DNA from 3 places in the Austwickia chelonae genome. Region 3 is predicted to be linked to each of the others. Evidence: riboswitches for the same ligand, from Rfam matches in the RefSeq annotation. Region 3 holds a riboswitch; each other region holds the start of a gene.
The links. Region 3 has a riboswitch for thiamine pyrophosphate ahead of DX923_RS13055 (ECF transporter S component). Riboswitches for the same ligand answer to the same signal wherever they lie in the genome.
Positions count from the first base shown of each region.

Region 1: it holds a riboswitch for thiamine pyrophosphate, as region 3 does, so the genes downstream of both, thiC (phosphomethylpyrimidine synthase ThiC) here and DX923_RS13055 (ECF transporter S component) in region 3, are expected to answer to the same signal.
Region 2: it holds a riboswitch for thiamine pyrophosphate, as region 3 does, so the genes downstream of both, DX923_RS00245 (thiazole synthase) here and DX923_RS13055 (ECF transporter S component) in region 3, are expected to answer to the same signal.

Region 1 covers NZ_CP031447.1:80,274-85,545, forward strand. Annotated here, with positions in the region: gene DX923_RS00375 (sulfite exporter TauE/SafE family protein) at 1-538, opposite strand, end outside; gene DX923_RS00380 (rhodanese-like domain-containing protein) at 618-935, opposite strand; gene DX923_RS00385 (MBL fold metallo-hydrolase) at 1,056-2,426, shown strand; TPP riboswitch at 2,470-2,580, shown strand; gene thiC (phosphomethylpyrimidine synthase ThiC) at 2,658-4,424, shown strand; gene DX923_RS00395 (zinc metalloprotease HtpX) at 4,555-5,272, shown strand, end outside.
Region 2 covers NZ_CP031447.1:48,625-53,896, reverse strand. Annotated here, with positions in the region: gene DX923_RS00270 (DUF1204 domain-containing protein) at 1-364, shown strand, start outside; gene DX923_RS00265 (hypothetical protein) at 426-683, opposite strand; gene DX923_RS00260 (hypothetical protein) at 788-1,171, opposite strand; gene thiS (sulfur carrier protein ThiS) at 1,336-1,533, shown strand; gene thiF (sulfur carrier protein ThiS adenylyltransferase ThiF) at 1,533-2,171, shown strand; TPP riboswitch at 2,209-2,325, shown strand; gene DX923_RS00245 (thiazole synthase) at 2,316-3,140, shown strand; gene thiH (2-iminoacetate synthase ThiH) at 3,137-4,402, shown strand; gene thiE (thiamine phosphate synthase) at 4,434-5,060, opposite strand.
Region 3 covers NZ_CP031447.1:2,955,810-2,961,081, reverse strand. Annotated here, with positions in the region: gene DX923_RS13075 (alpha-ketoacid dehydrogenase subunit beta) at 1-727, opposite strand, end outside; gene pdhA (pyruvate dehydrogenase (acetyl-transferring) E1 component subunit alpha) at 729-2,018, opposite strand; gene DX923_RS13065 (Lrp/AsnC family transcriptional regulator) at 2,149-2,634, shown strand; gene DX923_RS13060 (DUF4235 domain-containing protein) at 2,710-2,988, opposite strand; TPP riboswitch at 3,176-3,280, shown strand; gene DX923_RS13055 (ECF transporter S component) at 3,411-4,142, shown strand; gene DX923_RS13050 (ABC transporter ATP-binding protein) at 4,147-5,272, shown strand, end outside.

The sequences.
Region 1 (5,272 bases), 750 kb from region 3:
CCAGTGACGTGCCCACCGCGGCCGGCATCGGGAAACCCAGGACGAGGACCAGGGCCGGGACGACGGCGAAGCCACCGCCGACCCCGAAGAAGCCGGTCAGTAGCCCTACAGCGGTCGCGGCCAGGACGATCGCCACCGGACTGCGGCGATCGCCGGTGTCGGTGGCGGAAGCGCCCTTGAGCGCGCGGCGTGCCATGAGCGTGCCCACCACGACCAGGAGCACTCCGAAGGAGGACATCAGCGCCACGGCCGGTACTGCGATGGACAGCCTGGAGCCCAGGAGCGAGCCGACCACTCCGAACAGTCCGAAGAGCAGTCCGTCCTTGAATCGGACGTTGCCTCGGGAGTGGTGGCTCGCCACGCCGACCACGGAGATCAAGGACACGATGACCAGAGACCCGGCTGTCGCCGCCGACGGGGACTGCCCGAGGAGATAGACCAGGATCGGCACCGTCAGGATGGCACCGCCACCGCCCAGCGCCCCCAGGATCAGCCCCACCAGGAGCCCGAAGGGGGCGACCATCAGCAGGCTGTTCACTGTCGGGTCCGTCCGTCGTGTCTCACGGGTCGTCCTGTTGTCGGGGAGAACACCGGTGAATCAGCCTCCTGGTCGATGGTCAGCGCCGCGACATGCCTTGCACGACCGGTCGGCCCAGTTGGACCCATCCGTTCGTCCCTCCTTGGACGGAGACGGCGTCATGCCCGGCGTCCATCAGCAAAGTGGTGGCCGCCTTGGAACGGTTCCCACTGGCGCAGATGACGTATATCACACCGTCAGAAGGGATTTCAGAGAGGTGGTCGGCAAGGCGGGAGAGTGGGGCCGTGATCGCTCCAGGGACATGCCCGGCGGCGTACTCGTTCGGCTCGCGAACATCGACCACCGTGGCCGCCTCGGCATGGGCCTGGGCCAGGTCGTCAAGGGTGCACTCGCGCATCTGCTGCTCCGTTCGTGAAGGGATTCCAGTGTTCGGACCTTGTCCGAAAGATACCCCCGGGGGTATCTTGCCAACTAGGGGAGAGTCACTCGGGGCGACCGAGAACTCAAGGAGAGGACCATGATCTTCACCCAGTACTACCTGGACTGTCTCTCACAAGCGTCCTACCTGATCGCCGACGAGACCAGCCGAAAAGCCGTCATCGTCGACCCACGCCGCGACATCGACGACTACCTCACCGACACGCGCGACGCAGACCTGGACATCATCGGCATCATCAACACCCACTTCCACGCCGACTTCGTCTCCGGACACCTCGAACTCGCCCGAGCAACCGGCGCCTGGATCGGCTACGGACACCACGCCACCCCCGAATTCGACATCCGCCCACTCCACCACGGCGACCGGATCGACCTCGGCGACCTCCAGCTCGACATCCTCGAAACCCCCGGACACACCCCCGAATCGATCAGCATCCTCGTCCACGAACACGCCGACGACCCCACCCCCTACGGCGTCCTCACCGGCGACGCCCTCTTCATCGGCGACGTCGGCCGACCCGACCTGCTCGCCTCCGAAGGCAACACCGCCGACGAACTCGCCCGCAAGCTCTACCACTCCATCCAGAAAACCCTGATGGGCCTACCCGACGAAGTCCGCGTCTTCCCCGCCCACGGCGCAGGATCCGCCTGCGGCAAGAACCTCTCCACCGAAAAACAATCCACCATCGGCGAACAACGACGCACCAACTACGCCTGCGCCCCCATGAGCGAAGACGACTTCGTCGCCATCGTCACCGAAGGCCAACCTGCCGCACCCGCCTACTTCAGCTTCGACGCCACCCTCAACAAACAACAACGACCCGTCCTCGACCCCCACGCGACCATCCCCGCACTCACCGACGAACAGATCGACAACGCGCTCGCCGACGGAGCCGTGGTCCACGACGCACGACCAGCGCCCGACTACACCGCCGGACACCTGCAGGGATCAGTCAGCGTCCCCACCGACGGACGGATGGCCGAAACCGCCGGGATGCTCTTCGCGCCCAGACAACGCTTCGTCCTCGCCACCCCTGAAGGTCTCGAACAGGACACCGCCATGCGACTCTCCCGCATCGGATACGACCAGGTCATCGGCTATATCCCGCAGATCGAGGAGTACCTTGCTCGACATGCCGCCCACGTCGCCCACGCCGCCAAGGTCCCCGCCGACCACACCGATCAGCTCGGCGCAGACACCCAACTGCTCGACATCCGTAACCCCGGCGAAGTCGCCCAGGGCATGATCCCCGGAGCCAACCACATCCCCCTGCCCCAACTGGCCGAACGACACCACGAACTCGACCCCACCCGCCCCACCGTCGTCTACTGCGCAGGCGGCTGGCGTTCCCACGTCGGCGCAAGCTACCTGCGCAGCAGAGGATTCACCGACGTCGCCGACATCACCGGCGGTTACAACGCCTGGGCCGCCGAACACCAGAAGGCCTGAACCGCTCGCCCCTCAACCGAACCCACCTTCGGGCTAAGGTGGACGAGTCGACCACGGGAGCCTGCGGCAGCAGGCTGAGAAAGGGCTGGAGCCGCCCTGACCGTCATACCTGATCCGGGTCATACCGGCGGAGGGACAGTCCGGCCGGTTCGCGCACAGACCTCAACGTCCACCGTGAGCCACCGCCACCCCTCCGTCCGGTGCGCACCCGGCCGAGCGGAAGCGAGTGTCATGACCGTCCACGCCAGCCACCTCACCACGGTGCACGAAGCCCACGAACGGGTCCTCCAGACCCCCGCCACCGACGCCCACGAACTGCGCGTACCGGTCGCCCGCGTCCACCTGACCAACGGCGAGACCTTCGACCGATACACCACCACCGGGCCCGGCTCCGACCCCGAACGAGGTCTCGACGCGCTCCGCGCGGACTGGATCGCCCACCGGGAAGACACCGAAACCTACCAAGGACGAGCCCGTGACCTCGCCGACGACGGCCGATCAGCCGTTCGGCGCGGTAGCGCCTCCCACCATTGGCAAGGCGAAGCCCGCCCACCCCGCCGGGCCCGCACCGGCCGACGCGTCACCCAGATGCACTACGCGCGAAACGGAATCCTCACCCCGGAGATGCGCTACGTCGCCGCCCGGGAGAACCTGCCCGTCGAACTCGTCCGTGACGAGGTCGCCGCAGGCCGCGCCATCATCCCCGCCAATGTCAACCACCCCGAAGCCGAACCGATGATCATCGGCCGGAAATTCCTCGTCAAGGTCAACGCCAACATCGGCAACTCCGCCGTCACCAGCTCCATCGCCGAAGAAGTCGACAAACTGACCTGGGCGATCACCTGGGGAGCCGACACCGTCATGGACCTGTCCACCGGCGACGACATCCACACCACCCGCGAATGGATCCTGCGCAACAGCCCCGTGCCCATCGGCACCGTCCCCATCTACCAGGCCCTCGAAAAAGTCGACGGCCGCGCCGAAGCCCTCACCTGGGAAATCTTCCGCGACACCGTCGTCGAACAATGCGAACAAGGCGTCGACTACATGACCATCCACGCCGGAGTACTGCTGCGCTACGTCCCCATGACCGCCGACCGGGTCACCGGGATCGTCTCCCGCGGCGGCTCCATCATGGCCGGATGGATGCTCGCCCACCACCGCGAAAGCTTCCTCTACGAACACTTCGACGACCTCTGCGAAATCTTCGCCGCCTACGACGTCGCCTTCTCCCTCGGCGACGGACTCCGCCCCGGATCCATCGCCGACGCCAACGACGAAGCCCAACTCGCCGAACTGCGCACCCTCGCCGAACTCACCCGACGCGCCTGGTCCTACGACGTCCAGGTCATGGTCGAAGGGCCCGGACACATCCCCCTCCACCGCGTCGTCGAAAATGTCGACATCCAACAGGAATGGTGCGACGGCGCGCCCTTCTACACCCTCGGACCGCTGGTCACCGACATCGCCCCCGGCTACGACCACATCACCTCCGCCATCGGCGCCGCCACCATCGCCATGGGCGGCACCGCGATGCTCTGCTACGTCACCCCCAAGGAACACCTCGGGCTGCCCAACCGTGACGACGTCAAGACCGGCGTCGTCACCTACAAACTCGCCGCCCACGCCGCCGACGTCGCCAAAGGACACCCCGGCGCCCAGGCCTGGGACGACGCGATGAGCCGGGCACGCTTCGAATTCCGCTGGCGGGACCAGTTCGCGCTCGCGCTGGACCCGGCCACCGCCGAAGCCTTCCACGACGAGACCCTGCCCGCCGAACCGGCGAAGACGGCGCATTTCTGCTCGATGTGCGGGCCGAAGTTCTGCTCCATGCGGATCAGCGCCGACATCCGGGAAAAGTACGGCCACCATCTCGAGAGCGGAGGCTCCACGCAGGACCTTCCGGAGGGCGCAGCTGAGGGGATGGCCGAGAAATCCCGTCAGTTCATCGACCTGGGAGCCAGCGTCTATCTCACCCCGGAGGAGGCCCGCCGCTGAGTTCATGGGAGAGCCGGTGGCCAGCACTGTTGCCGGAGTAGTGGACGCGCAGTAAGGGAAATCACCGGTCACTGTCTAAAGTCGTTGTCGACAACTTCGGAGAACGACGGGGACACAAGGACGGCAGACCATGACGAGCTCACCGCTCAGCGGGCTGAAAGTCGCGTGGAAGTGGCGCAGCATCGAAGGTGTGCATGTGAGTTCGGTGGTGACCCTGCTGGCGGCCGCTCCCTGGACCGCGCTGGGATTCGTGGCCTTCACCTGTATCGGGATGGTCGTGGATCTGGTGCGCCCAGGCTCGGGAGAGACCGTGCTGTGGAGTCTCATCCTGGTCTGGGCGTTCTCCGGCCTGTTGGCATTGCAGCGAGCAGGAGAGACCATCCTGGCCAAGGTTCTTTTCGGATGGCGCCGGCCCACTCCCGGGGAGTTGGCGCAGCTCGCCCCGGCCTGGCAGGCCGTCACGGCCCGGGCCGGGGTCGATCCGTCCCGCTATTCGCTGTGGATCGCCGACCTGAAATATGCGAATGCCGCTGCCGCCGGTGGACACATGATCTCGGTGACCACCGGGGCGATGAAGACGCTGAAGCCGACACAGCTGGAAGCCGTGCTTGCTCATGAGCTGGGGCACCACCGGGCCGGTCACACCTGGTCGACCCTGTTGGCGGTCTGGTACGCGATGCCGGGCCGGTGGGTGGCTCGGCTGACGACCTGGGGTTTTCGTCAGGTGCTGGGGGTCGCCGCCCGGCATGCGGTGAAGGTCGACCTCAGCGGGAACCTGCTGGCCGTGGTGAAGATGCTCTCCTTGCTGCTGCCGGTGTGGGCGGCGCTGCTGGTCATGCAGATCGTTT
Region 2 (5,272 bases), 720 kb from region 3:
GGGAGCAGCTCCGCACGATGTCTCCCCGCAGGCTGCGCTGGCCGCGTGGCAGTCTTTCTTCCTCGTGGTGCCCCTGATATCGACGTCGTTCTCGTCTCTGGGGTCGATGTTCTCCCACATCGGTGAGGAGTCCCTGGGGTGGTTGTTCATCGACGAAGCAGGCCGGGCCTGCCCGCAGGCTGCGGTCGGCGGTATCTGGCGTGCACAACGGACGTTGGTGGTCGGTGACCCCGTTGCTCCGGATGGCTCGGACGGGTGGGCTGAGACGGTGGCCCAGGCGATGGCACGCCGGTACGGTTTGGCCGAGGCGCCTTTCGCCAGCGGATCCTCGGTCCTGCATCTAGCGGAATCGGTGGAGAGCTGATCCCTGGCCATGCCTCTCCTGGCACCTTTCCGGTCGACGTGGTCCGGTCTGCCCGGCAGGATCAGGCGACGTCGCGTAACACCCGGTCCGTGGGACGTTCATCGCTCGGCGAGGTGATCCGGTAAGTACGGCGTATCGGACGGACGGTCCGTAAATAGCGGCGGTAGCCGTTGAAGAGCACGATCATCACCAGGTACAGCGTGACGGCGATCATCGCCGATGGCAGCGCACCCAGGTGGATCAGGTAGAGGCATGCCCCGTAGGAGATCAGGGCGTCGATGACAGCAGTGGCATGGTCCGATGCAGTGGCCTCCCGCACGAGACTCACCTTCTCCGGTTGCTCGACGAACCGACTCGACGAGGATTTCTCACAGGAGTCCCCGTATACCGAGACCCCGGATCAAGGTGACCGGGATGCTGGCCCTATCGGTGGATATCTGTTGGAGCTGAGCCGTTCTCCGAGCTAGGGGTGGCTTTTGCCACTTCGCTTGTCGGCGTTGCAGCAGCAGCTTCCTTCTTTGAGTTCTCCCGCTCGACGGCGTCTCGCTCGGCCAGCCTCCTGGCACGTTCAGCGGCGTCATCGAGCTCAAGGGAGTCGAAGAGGTAGTACTTGTCGTTGTCATTCGGCTGCAAGCCCCGTTGTCGGTACCGGTAGATCGCCACGATCCCGAAGAGGACGAGGTAGACGGCGAGCGCACCGGCGACCGCTCGGCCTGCTGCGAGGTCCGCGCCTCTGTTGAGGACGACGAAGACGACGGCAGCGCCGAGAAGGAACATGGTGTGATCAGCAAGGCCCTTTACTGACATCACATCATGATGACTCTTCTTGGACGATCGGCCAACCCGAAAAATACTCAAAGACAGAAATATTCCTCATGTCTGAGCTGAGATCCCCTCTTACTCCCCAGTAGGAGTGGTTTCGGCGCCGTTGCCGGGTATGGTGCCCGACAGCACATCGACCAGGAGCCGCCATGATCGTCGTCAATGGAGAATCACGTCCGTGGCAGTCCGATTGGTCCCTCGCGTCGCTGGTGGAGGGCGAGGGCTACCGGCAGGAACGGATCGCTGTAGAGGTCAACGGACTGATCATCCCGAAAGTGTCCTTCGACGAGTACGTCCTCGCCGAAGGGGACCGGGTGGAGATCGTGCATTTCGTGGGGGGCGGCTGATGGACGAAGCGCCTGGGCCGGAGGAGATTCGGGCTGCTCTGGCGGGCCGGATGGGTTCGCAACAGGTCGCCCTGCTGTCCGAGGCCAGGGTCGGGGTGGCAGGTCTGGGCGGTCTGGGTTCCCAGATCGCGCTGGCTCTGGCGCGCACCGGGGTGGGAAGCTTGCACCTGGTCGATCACGATGTCGTCGACCTGGCGAATCTGAATCGTCAGGCCTACGACCTGGCCGATCTGGGCGTATCGAAGACGGCTGCCTTGGCGGCGAGGATCGCTCGGATCAATCCTTATCTGGAGGTCACCACCCGGGATGTCCGGGTCACGGCAGAGGACGCTCCTGGAGTTTTCGCCGGATGCGCGGTCGTCTGCGAGGCCTTCGACGATCCAGCGGCGAAAGCCATGTTGACGGAGTCCTTGCTGATAGGTGATCCGCGAGTGGTGGTGGTGGGCGCCTCGGGGATGGCCGGTCATGACCGCACCGACACGATGGTGACCCGGCAGGTGGGCTCACGGTGGTGGGTCTGTGGCGATGGGGTGAGCGATATCGGCACTGGTGCCCCGATGGTTGCGCCGCGGGTGATGGCCTGTGCCGGTGCGCAGGCGATGCTGACGGTCCGCATCATCCTCGCTCTGGAGGGTTGATTTCTCTGTCCGTGGTTCTGCGGGCGCGGAGTACAGTGGCCACGACGCGGGGTGCCGGGGCACATCGGGGTGGATCGTCGCCCCCCCGGCTGAGATCACACCCGTCGAACCTGCACTAGTTCGTTCTAGCGAAGGGACGTCACCATGTCCTTCTCCTCGGCATCTCCTGTCGAAGGTGCTGCAGCGGGGCCGTCCGATCCGTTGGTGATCGGTGGTCGCGAGTTCTCCTCCCGGTTCATCCTGGGGTCGGGTAAGTACAACCTGGATCTGGTACGAGCTGCGGTGGAACATGCCGGGGCTCAGATCGTCACCCTGGCCGTGCGCCGGGCCTACACCGGCGGGGAGGGGAACATCCTCGATGTCATCCCGGAGGGGGTGACCTTGTTGCCGAATACTTCCGAGGCCCGCACCGCCGAAGAAGCGGTGAGGATCGCTCGGATGGCGAGGGAGCTGGGATGTGGAGATCTCGTGAAGGTCGAGGTCATCCGCGACAGTCGTTATCTGCTTCCCGACAATGCCGAGACGGTCCGAGCGACACAGGCCCTGGCCGATGAAGGTTTCGTCGTCCTGCCGTACATGCATCCGGATCTGACGGTGGCCCGGGATCTGGTGTCCGCAGGTGCGGCGGCAGTGATGCCCTTGGCCTCTCCGATCGGATCGAACCGTGGTTTGTCGACCCGTGATTTCATCCAGATCCTGGTTGACGAGATCGAGGTGCCGATCATCGTGGACGCCGGGATCGGTCGCCCCAGCCAGGCCTGCGAGGCGATGGAGATGGGTGTCGCAGCGATCATGGCGAACACAGCGATCGCCACTGCCGGGGACGTCCCGGGGATGGCGGCTGCTTTCCGCAGCGCGGTCCAGGCCGGGCGGGCCGCCTATCTGGCTGGCCCAGGACGAGTGTTGGAGAGTGGCGCGGCACCGTCTTCGCCGGTCACCGGTTTTCTGCAGGAAGTCGATCGGTCATGACGAAGATTCCTCCGGTGGTGCCGCTGCCTCGCCGGCCCGACGGCAAGATCGACCATATGAGCTGGCGCCCCCAGTTCGACCGGATGCATTCGGGGGTGATGGAGGCGGTTCTGTCCGAGGCCGCCGTCCCCGACTTCTCCACTTTTGGGGTGGCGGATGTCCGGGCTGCACTCGGTCGACGACGACGGACCCACACCGATCTGGCGGCGCTGTTGTCTCCAGCGGCTGGGTCGGTGTTGGAGGAGGTGGCCACGGCTGCACAACGGGAGACCCGGGATCGCTTCGGCACCTCCATCAGCATGTTCACCCCGTTGTACGTGTCGAACTACTGCCAGAACATCTGCACCTATTGCGGCTTCTCCTGTACGAACCGGATCAGCCGGGTCCGCCTGGACGAGGCGGGCACCGATGCGGAGCTGAAGGCGATCGCGGCAACCGGTTTGGAGGAGGTATTGATCCTCACCGGGGAGTCGGCGAAGTTCGCCGATGCGACCTTCGTCGCCCGGGCGGTGAGGCAGGCCGCACATCATTTCCCGACGGTGGGGATCGAGGTGCAGCCGTTGTCGGTGGCCGACTACCGGATGGTCCACGAGGCGGGCGCCGACTTCGTCAGCGTCTACCAGGAAACCTATGACACCGATGCTTACGACCGTTTTCACCCCAGCGGGTACAAGAGGCATTTCCCGTACCGCTTCGAGTCGCAGGAGCGGGCCTTGGCGGCCGGGATGCGGGGGGTGTCCTTCGGGGCCTTGCTCGGTCTGTCCGATTTCCGTCGGGATGCTTATGCCACGGCGGTTCACGCACAGCTGGTGCAGCAGCGTCATCCGCACGCGGAGATCGGGTTCTCGGTTCCTCGCCTACGGCCCATCAGGGGCAGCCGTCTTCCTCTGGCCGATCAGCTGGAACAGATCGTCCCGGCCAGTGACGTCCACGAGGCCGAACTCTTGCAGGTGATGTGCGCCTACCGGCTGTTCCTGCCTTTCGCCTCGATCACGATCTCCACGCGGGAGCGGTCGGCCTTCCGGGACGGGGTCATCGGAGTGGCGGCGACGAAGATGTCCGCCGGGGTGTCCACCGGGGTGGGTGAGCATGCAGCGGAGCTGGAAGGCCAGGACAGCGGTGACGAACAGTTCGCGATCGCAGACGAACGTTCGGTGGATCAGGTGCGGGCTGCGATTCGGGCCCGCGGTTTACAACCGGTGATGACAGATCATCTGTCGAGCAGACGGGCAGGGTTTCCTCCCTCGGCCTGCGGGGCCTGACCGGAGTCGGCCCCGCGGAGGGAGGTGCTGGTCAGGGCAGACGGGCACGTAGCCTGCGGGCTGCCCCGGCGACATCGTCTGTTCCGGTCAGAGCCCTGACCACGACGACCCTGGTCGCTCCGGCCTCGACCACGCTGTCGATGGTGTCGAAGTCGATCCCGCCGATGGCGAACCACGGTTTCCCGCTGGATCCGACGTGTGTGGCGGCGGCACGCACCAGGTCGAGCCCGACTGCAGGACGGCCTGGCTTGGTCGGAGTGGGCCATACGGGTCCGGTGCAGAAGTAGTCGACATCGGGGTCTGCTGCGGCGTCCTTCATCTGCGCTTCGTTGTGGGTGGACCGTCCGATGATCGCGTTGGGGACGATCCGTCGGGCTGCGGTCGGGGCGAGGTCGCCCTGTCCGACGTGCAGGACATCGGCCTCGGCGAGGAAGGCGATATCGGCCCGGTCGTTGGCTGCGACGAGGCGACCGCTGCGTCGAGCCTCTTCGGAGACGACGGCCAGCGCTGCCAGCTGGTCGCTTCCTTCGATCTTCTTGTCACGAAGTTGGATGATGTCGACGCCGCCGGCGTAGCAGGCGCGCACGAAGGCACGCAGGTCTTCCGGGCTGGTGCGTGCATCGGTACAGAGGTACAGCCGCGCATCGGTAAGAGTCATCTGTGCCACGGGAACACGCTAGCTCCGAGGCGGCCGGGAGGCGCACGCCGGGCCCGGTGTGTCCCATGGATATGCCGATGATCAGCGATTCTGCAGCAACGTGAGGTGTCGGCACCCGGAAAGTTTCCGACACCATGTCGCCATCTTTCAGTCGCGGAGCACTGCTGGCGGTGACCCTGCCCACCACGATCGAGGTGGAGGACCTACGAGCT
Region 3 (5,272 bases):
GTGTCCGCAGATCCACGACCTCCACCGACCAGCCTTCCTCGACGGCCGCTTCGGCCGCCTCCACCGCCACCGGGACGCCGGGGCCGTAGGTCACCAAGGTCACATCGGTACCCTTCCGGCGCACCACGGCCCGCCCCGGCGGCACCCGGTCGTGCCGGTGCGCCAGATCACGCAGGTCCACGTCGGCCTTCGACCAGTACAGCCGCTTCGGTTCCAGGAAGACCACCGGGTCCGGGTCGTCGATCGCCGCCCGCAACAGGACATAGGCGTCCTCCACGGTGGCCGGGGCGTACACCCGCAGCCCCGGGGTGTGGACGTAGTAGGCCTCCGACGAATCGCAGTGGTGCTCGACCCCGCCGATGCCACCGGCGTAGGGCACCCGGATCACCATCGGCAGGCTCAACCGGCCACAGGTCCGATTCCGCATCTTCGCGACATGCGAGGTGATCTGCTCGAACGCCGGATAGGCGAAGGCGTCGAACTGCATCTCCACGACCGGTCGCAGCCCCGACATGCACATCCCGATCGCGAAACCCACGATCCCCGATTCGGCCAGCGGAGTGTCGAAACAACGGTCGTCGCCCAGGTCGCGGGCGATGCCGTCGGTGATCCGGAAGACGCCCCCGGCGACGCCCACGTCCTCACCGAAGACGGAGACCCGCTCGTCGGCGGCCAAAGCATCACGCAACGCCTGGTTGAGGGCGGCGGCGAAAGTCACCTGTGCCATGTCAGTGCCCCTTCCTGGCGTCGTCCTGGGGGCCGGCCTGTTCGGCGGCGAGTTCGGCGAGGACCATCTCCCGCTGCTCGACCAGTTGCGGCGACATCGTCGCGTAGACATGTTCGAACAGACTCTCCGGCGAGGGTGACGGGTCGACGTTCATCCGGTCGCGCAACTCGGCCGCCGCCGACTCCCCTTCCGCGGCCACCGCGGCGACGGATTCGTCGTCGAGACGACCCACCGAACGCAGATAGGTCTCCAAACGGACCACCGGGTCACGGTGGCTCCACTCCTCGACCTCTTCTGCGGTGCGATACCGGCTCGCATCGTCGGCATTGGTGTGCGCCTCCATCCGGTAGGTGTGCAATTCCGCCAGCACCGGGCCTTTGCCCGCCCGCGCCCAGTCCACGGCCTTGCCCACGACGGCCAGCACGGCCAATGCGTCATTGCCGTCGACCTGTTCACAGACCACGCCGTAACCGATGCCCTTGTAGGCCAGGCTCGGCGCCGCCGTCTGCTTCGACAGGGGCACCGAGATCGCCCATCCGTTGTTCTGCACCACGAAGACCACCGGCGCCTTGAAGACCGCCGCGAAGTTCAACGCCTCGTGGAAGTCGCCCTCGGACGTGGCCCCGTCACCGATGAACGCCAGGGCCACCCGGTCCCGGCCCTGCCGACGCTCCCCGTAGGCCACTCCTGCCGCGTGCAGCAGCTGCGTCGACAACGGCGTGCACTGCGGGGCCGTGTACGTGGCCGCAGGGTCGTATCCGCAGTGGGCGTCGCCGCGCAGCAAGGTCAACACTTCCACCGGGTCCAACCCTCGGGACACCAGGGCCACCGAGTCCCGGTAGGTGGGGAAGAACCAGTCGTCCTCACGGATCGACAGCACCGATCCGACCTGGCATGCCTCCTGACCCCGTGAACTGGGGTAGACGGCCAGCCGTCCCTGCTTCGTCAACGCGGTGGCCTGTACGTCGAACCGACGCCCGACGACCATCCGCCGGTAGCACTCCGCCGCCAGGTCGTCGTCCGGGGCGGTGTAGTCCTCGGTGATCGGGGTGACCCGTTGACCGTGTTCGTCGAGGAAACGCACCGGCTCGGGTGCCGGGATCAGACCGGCCTGGAAGGGCGGATGACTCTCGGCATGGTCGACGACCTGGGCGGCGGCTTTCGCCGCGCGGGCATCCGCTTCGGCCGACCGTCTCGGACGGCCCGATCCCCCTTGACGTACGGAGGACGTCTTACGTTGTGCAGCACGGGTGCTGCCTGATCCCGTGGTGGGCTCGGGGCTGCTCGTCATTGAGTGTGCCTCACTGTGTCGCTGGTCTCACCGGAAGATGCACGGTCGATGTCTCCCGATCGTGTCCGGCGACGTACGCTCGGCTCAACAGTTCCCGTGAATACGAGACGTTCGGAGCGAAGGAGAGTCGATGCGCGACCGTTCGTCGCCCACAGAGCCGGTTCTGGATCCGACTGACCGGGCCATCATCGCGGCACTCGTCGACGACGGGCGCCTGTCGATGCGGGCCCTCGCCGAACGACTGCACATCAGCCGCGCCAATGCGTACGCCCGGCTGGAGAAACTCACCGACTCCGGCATCATCACCGGCTTCACCGCCCAGGTCGCCCCGGAGAAAGCCGGACTGTCGACCTCCGCCTATGTCTCCCTGTCCATCGAACAGGACACCTGGCGGGAAGTCCGAGAAGCCCTCGTCCACGTGCCACACGTGGAACACATCGCCCTGGTCGGAGCGGAATTCGACGTCCTGGTGCTGGTCCGTGCCCCGGACAATGCCACCCTGCGGGACGTGGTGCTGGAGCAGCTGCAGTCGATCCCCGGGGTGAAAGCCAGCCGGACCTGGCTGGTCTTCGCCGATGTGGAGACCCCCGGCCTGTGGCGCCGCCCGGAGGAATGACCCCGGGGCACGGAAGCCCCGGCCGAGAGCGACCAGGTGGTGGGCGGCCTCGACGCCGCCGCCCACCACCACGGATCAGCTGATGCCGTTCGGGTTCGCCGGAAGATGACCGGTGGACTTCGCGTAGTAGCGGGTCCACTGCCGGGTGGCGTACATGCGCGCCAACGCGATGACCGCACCGGAAGCGGCCGCCCACAGCAGGGCCTCCCACAGCTCGGTGTCGAGATCCTCAGGGTTCGACGGCGGGTCGGACGCCATCACCGCACGCCACCCCTTCTCGGTGACCACCCTGGCGAAGGCCGCAGCGCCCACGGCGGCACCCATACCGACGTATTTGAACACCTTCTCGCCCAATGTACTGCTCCTCTCATCGGCCGCATCCGGCCGGAGACCGGATCTCCTGGATCAGTCTGCCAGCACGGACAGCTCGCCGTCGCCCCTCGCCCGCGCAGGACCCCTCCCGCCCGGACCAGCACCGACAAGGTCTCCCGTCTTCCTGGCGAAGAGTGCGCGAACGGAGCCCGCTGCGGTAGGTTTCGTCCTGATACGACAGGGGAGCGCCACCAGCGCTGAGAGTGCGGACAGCCCGCAGACCCTCGCACCTGATCCGGTTCGCACCGGCGTAGGGAGTCGGGAATCTCGGACGAGCCCACCTGCACACTTTCGCAGGTCGCACACCGTCAGCACTCACGCCTGGAGCGGCCCACGACGGCCACCGGGCAGGCGCCCCGACGCACCCCTGTCGACGAGCAGACACGTACAGACAGGACGAACCGATGACCGACCACGACGCGGCCACACCCACCGGCAGCGCCACCGACAGACCCGGCGCCACCGCGACCGCCACCCGCATGGCACGCGGCGGCCCCTTCGCCTGGCGAGCCGTCGACCTGGTCACCCTCGCAGTCCTCGGTGTCGCCTTCGGTGTCGCCTTCTGGGGCTTCAACAATGTGCTCTACCCCCCGCTGAAAGTCGCCCTCCAAGTCTTCCCCCCGGCCTCGGCCTCACTGGTCGGCGTCTGGCTGCTCCCCGCAGTCTTCGGCGCCCTCCTCGTCCGCCGACCCGGCGCAGCCCTCCTCGTCGAACTGGTCGCCGCGAACGTCTCCATGCTCCTGGGCAACGAATGGGGCCCCGCCGTCATGATCTCCGGCGCCCTCCAAGGACTCGGCGTCGAGATCGTCGTCGCCCTCTACCGGTGGCGCCGCTGGCGACCCGACACCGCGATCGCCGCCGGAGCGATGTCCGCGATCTGTGAAGTCGTCCTCTACGAATGGTGGGTCTACGTCGTCGAATACTCCACCGCCTGGAAACTCGCCTATCTCGGCTTCAGCGTCGTCTCCGGCGCCGTCATCGCCGGACTCGGCGCCTGGGCCCTCACGAAAGCCCTCGCCACCGCAGGCGCCCTGACCGCCTTCCCGCCCGGCGAAGAACGACTCACCGCCGACCTCGAGGACGACCAGGACGACCCGGCACCGACCAGCCCGGACGGGCGGCCCGGGCAGGCCTGACCCGGTGGACATCTCCCACCCGGCCGACTCCGTGAACACACACCCGACAGCAGACCGACGCCCCGGCAAGGGCGCCGCCATCGACCTCCGCGGACTCACCTGGACCCCGCTCGGACGACGACGTCCCATCCTCGACGGCATCGACCTGCACATCGAACCCGGCGAACGCCTCCTCGTCGCCGGAGCCAGCGGCGCCGGAAAATCCACCCTGCTGCGGGCCATCGCCGGAGTCGTCGACACCGTCGAGCCCGGCGCCCTCACCGGAACGGTCACCGTCGACGACGGACCGACCCGCGCCGGTGACGGCCGGGTCGGGCTCCTCGTCCAGGACCCGGCCGACGCCCGCGTCGCCGGCACCATCGGACGGGACATTGCCTTCGGTCTCGAAAACCTCGGCGTCCCCCGCGCCGACATCCACCGTCGGATCGCCGCCGCGCTCGCCGCCGTGGACATCCGTTACGGCCCTGGCCATGCCACGTCGGCACTCTCCGGCGGTGAAGCCCAACGTGTCGCCCTTGCCGGGATCATCGCCTTGCGCCCTCGGGTCGTCCTGCTCGACGAACCGACCTCCATGCTCGACGACGCCTCGGCCCGGGCCGTCCGGGAAGCCGTCGTCGCCGCCGCGGACGAAGCCGGGGCGACCCTCGTCGTCGTCGAACACCGCCTCACCGGCTGGGTCGACGTCGTCGACCGTCTCGTCGTCCTCGGCCGGGACGGTCGTCTCCTCGCTGACGGGCCGGTGCAGCGCACCCTTCACGAGCAGACCGCTGAGCTGCTCGCGGCCGGGCTGTGGGTGCCCGGCGCGCCCGCCCCGGAAGCGCTGGGTCTCCCTGAGGAGCTCTGCGCCCCTTGGCCTGGTGTGGCGGCCTCTGCCGGACAGGCCTTGGTGTCTGCGGAGGATGTCCGCGTCGTGCATCGTCCCCGCCGCGGGTTACGGGTGATCCGCCGCCCCGAACCCGATGTCACCGCTCTGGACGGCGTCGATCTGACGTTGACCGCAGGCCGCGCAGCCGCGCTACGGGGCACCAGCGGGGCGGGGAAGTCGACTCTTCTGGGGCTCCTCACCGGCATCGACCGGCCCACCGGCGGGCAGGTCCGGGCCGACGCAGGCTGGGCCGGTGGCGCCCCAC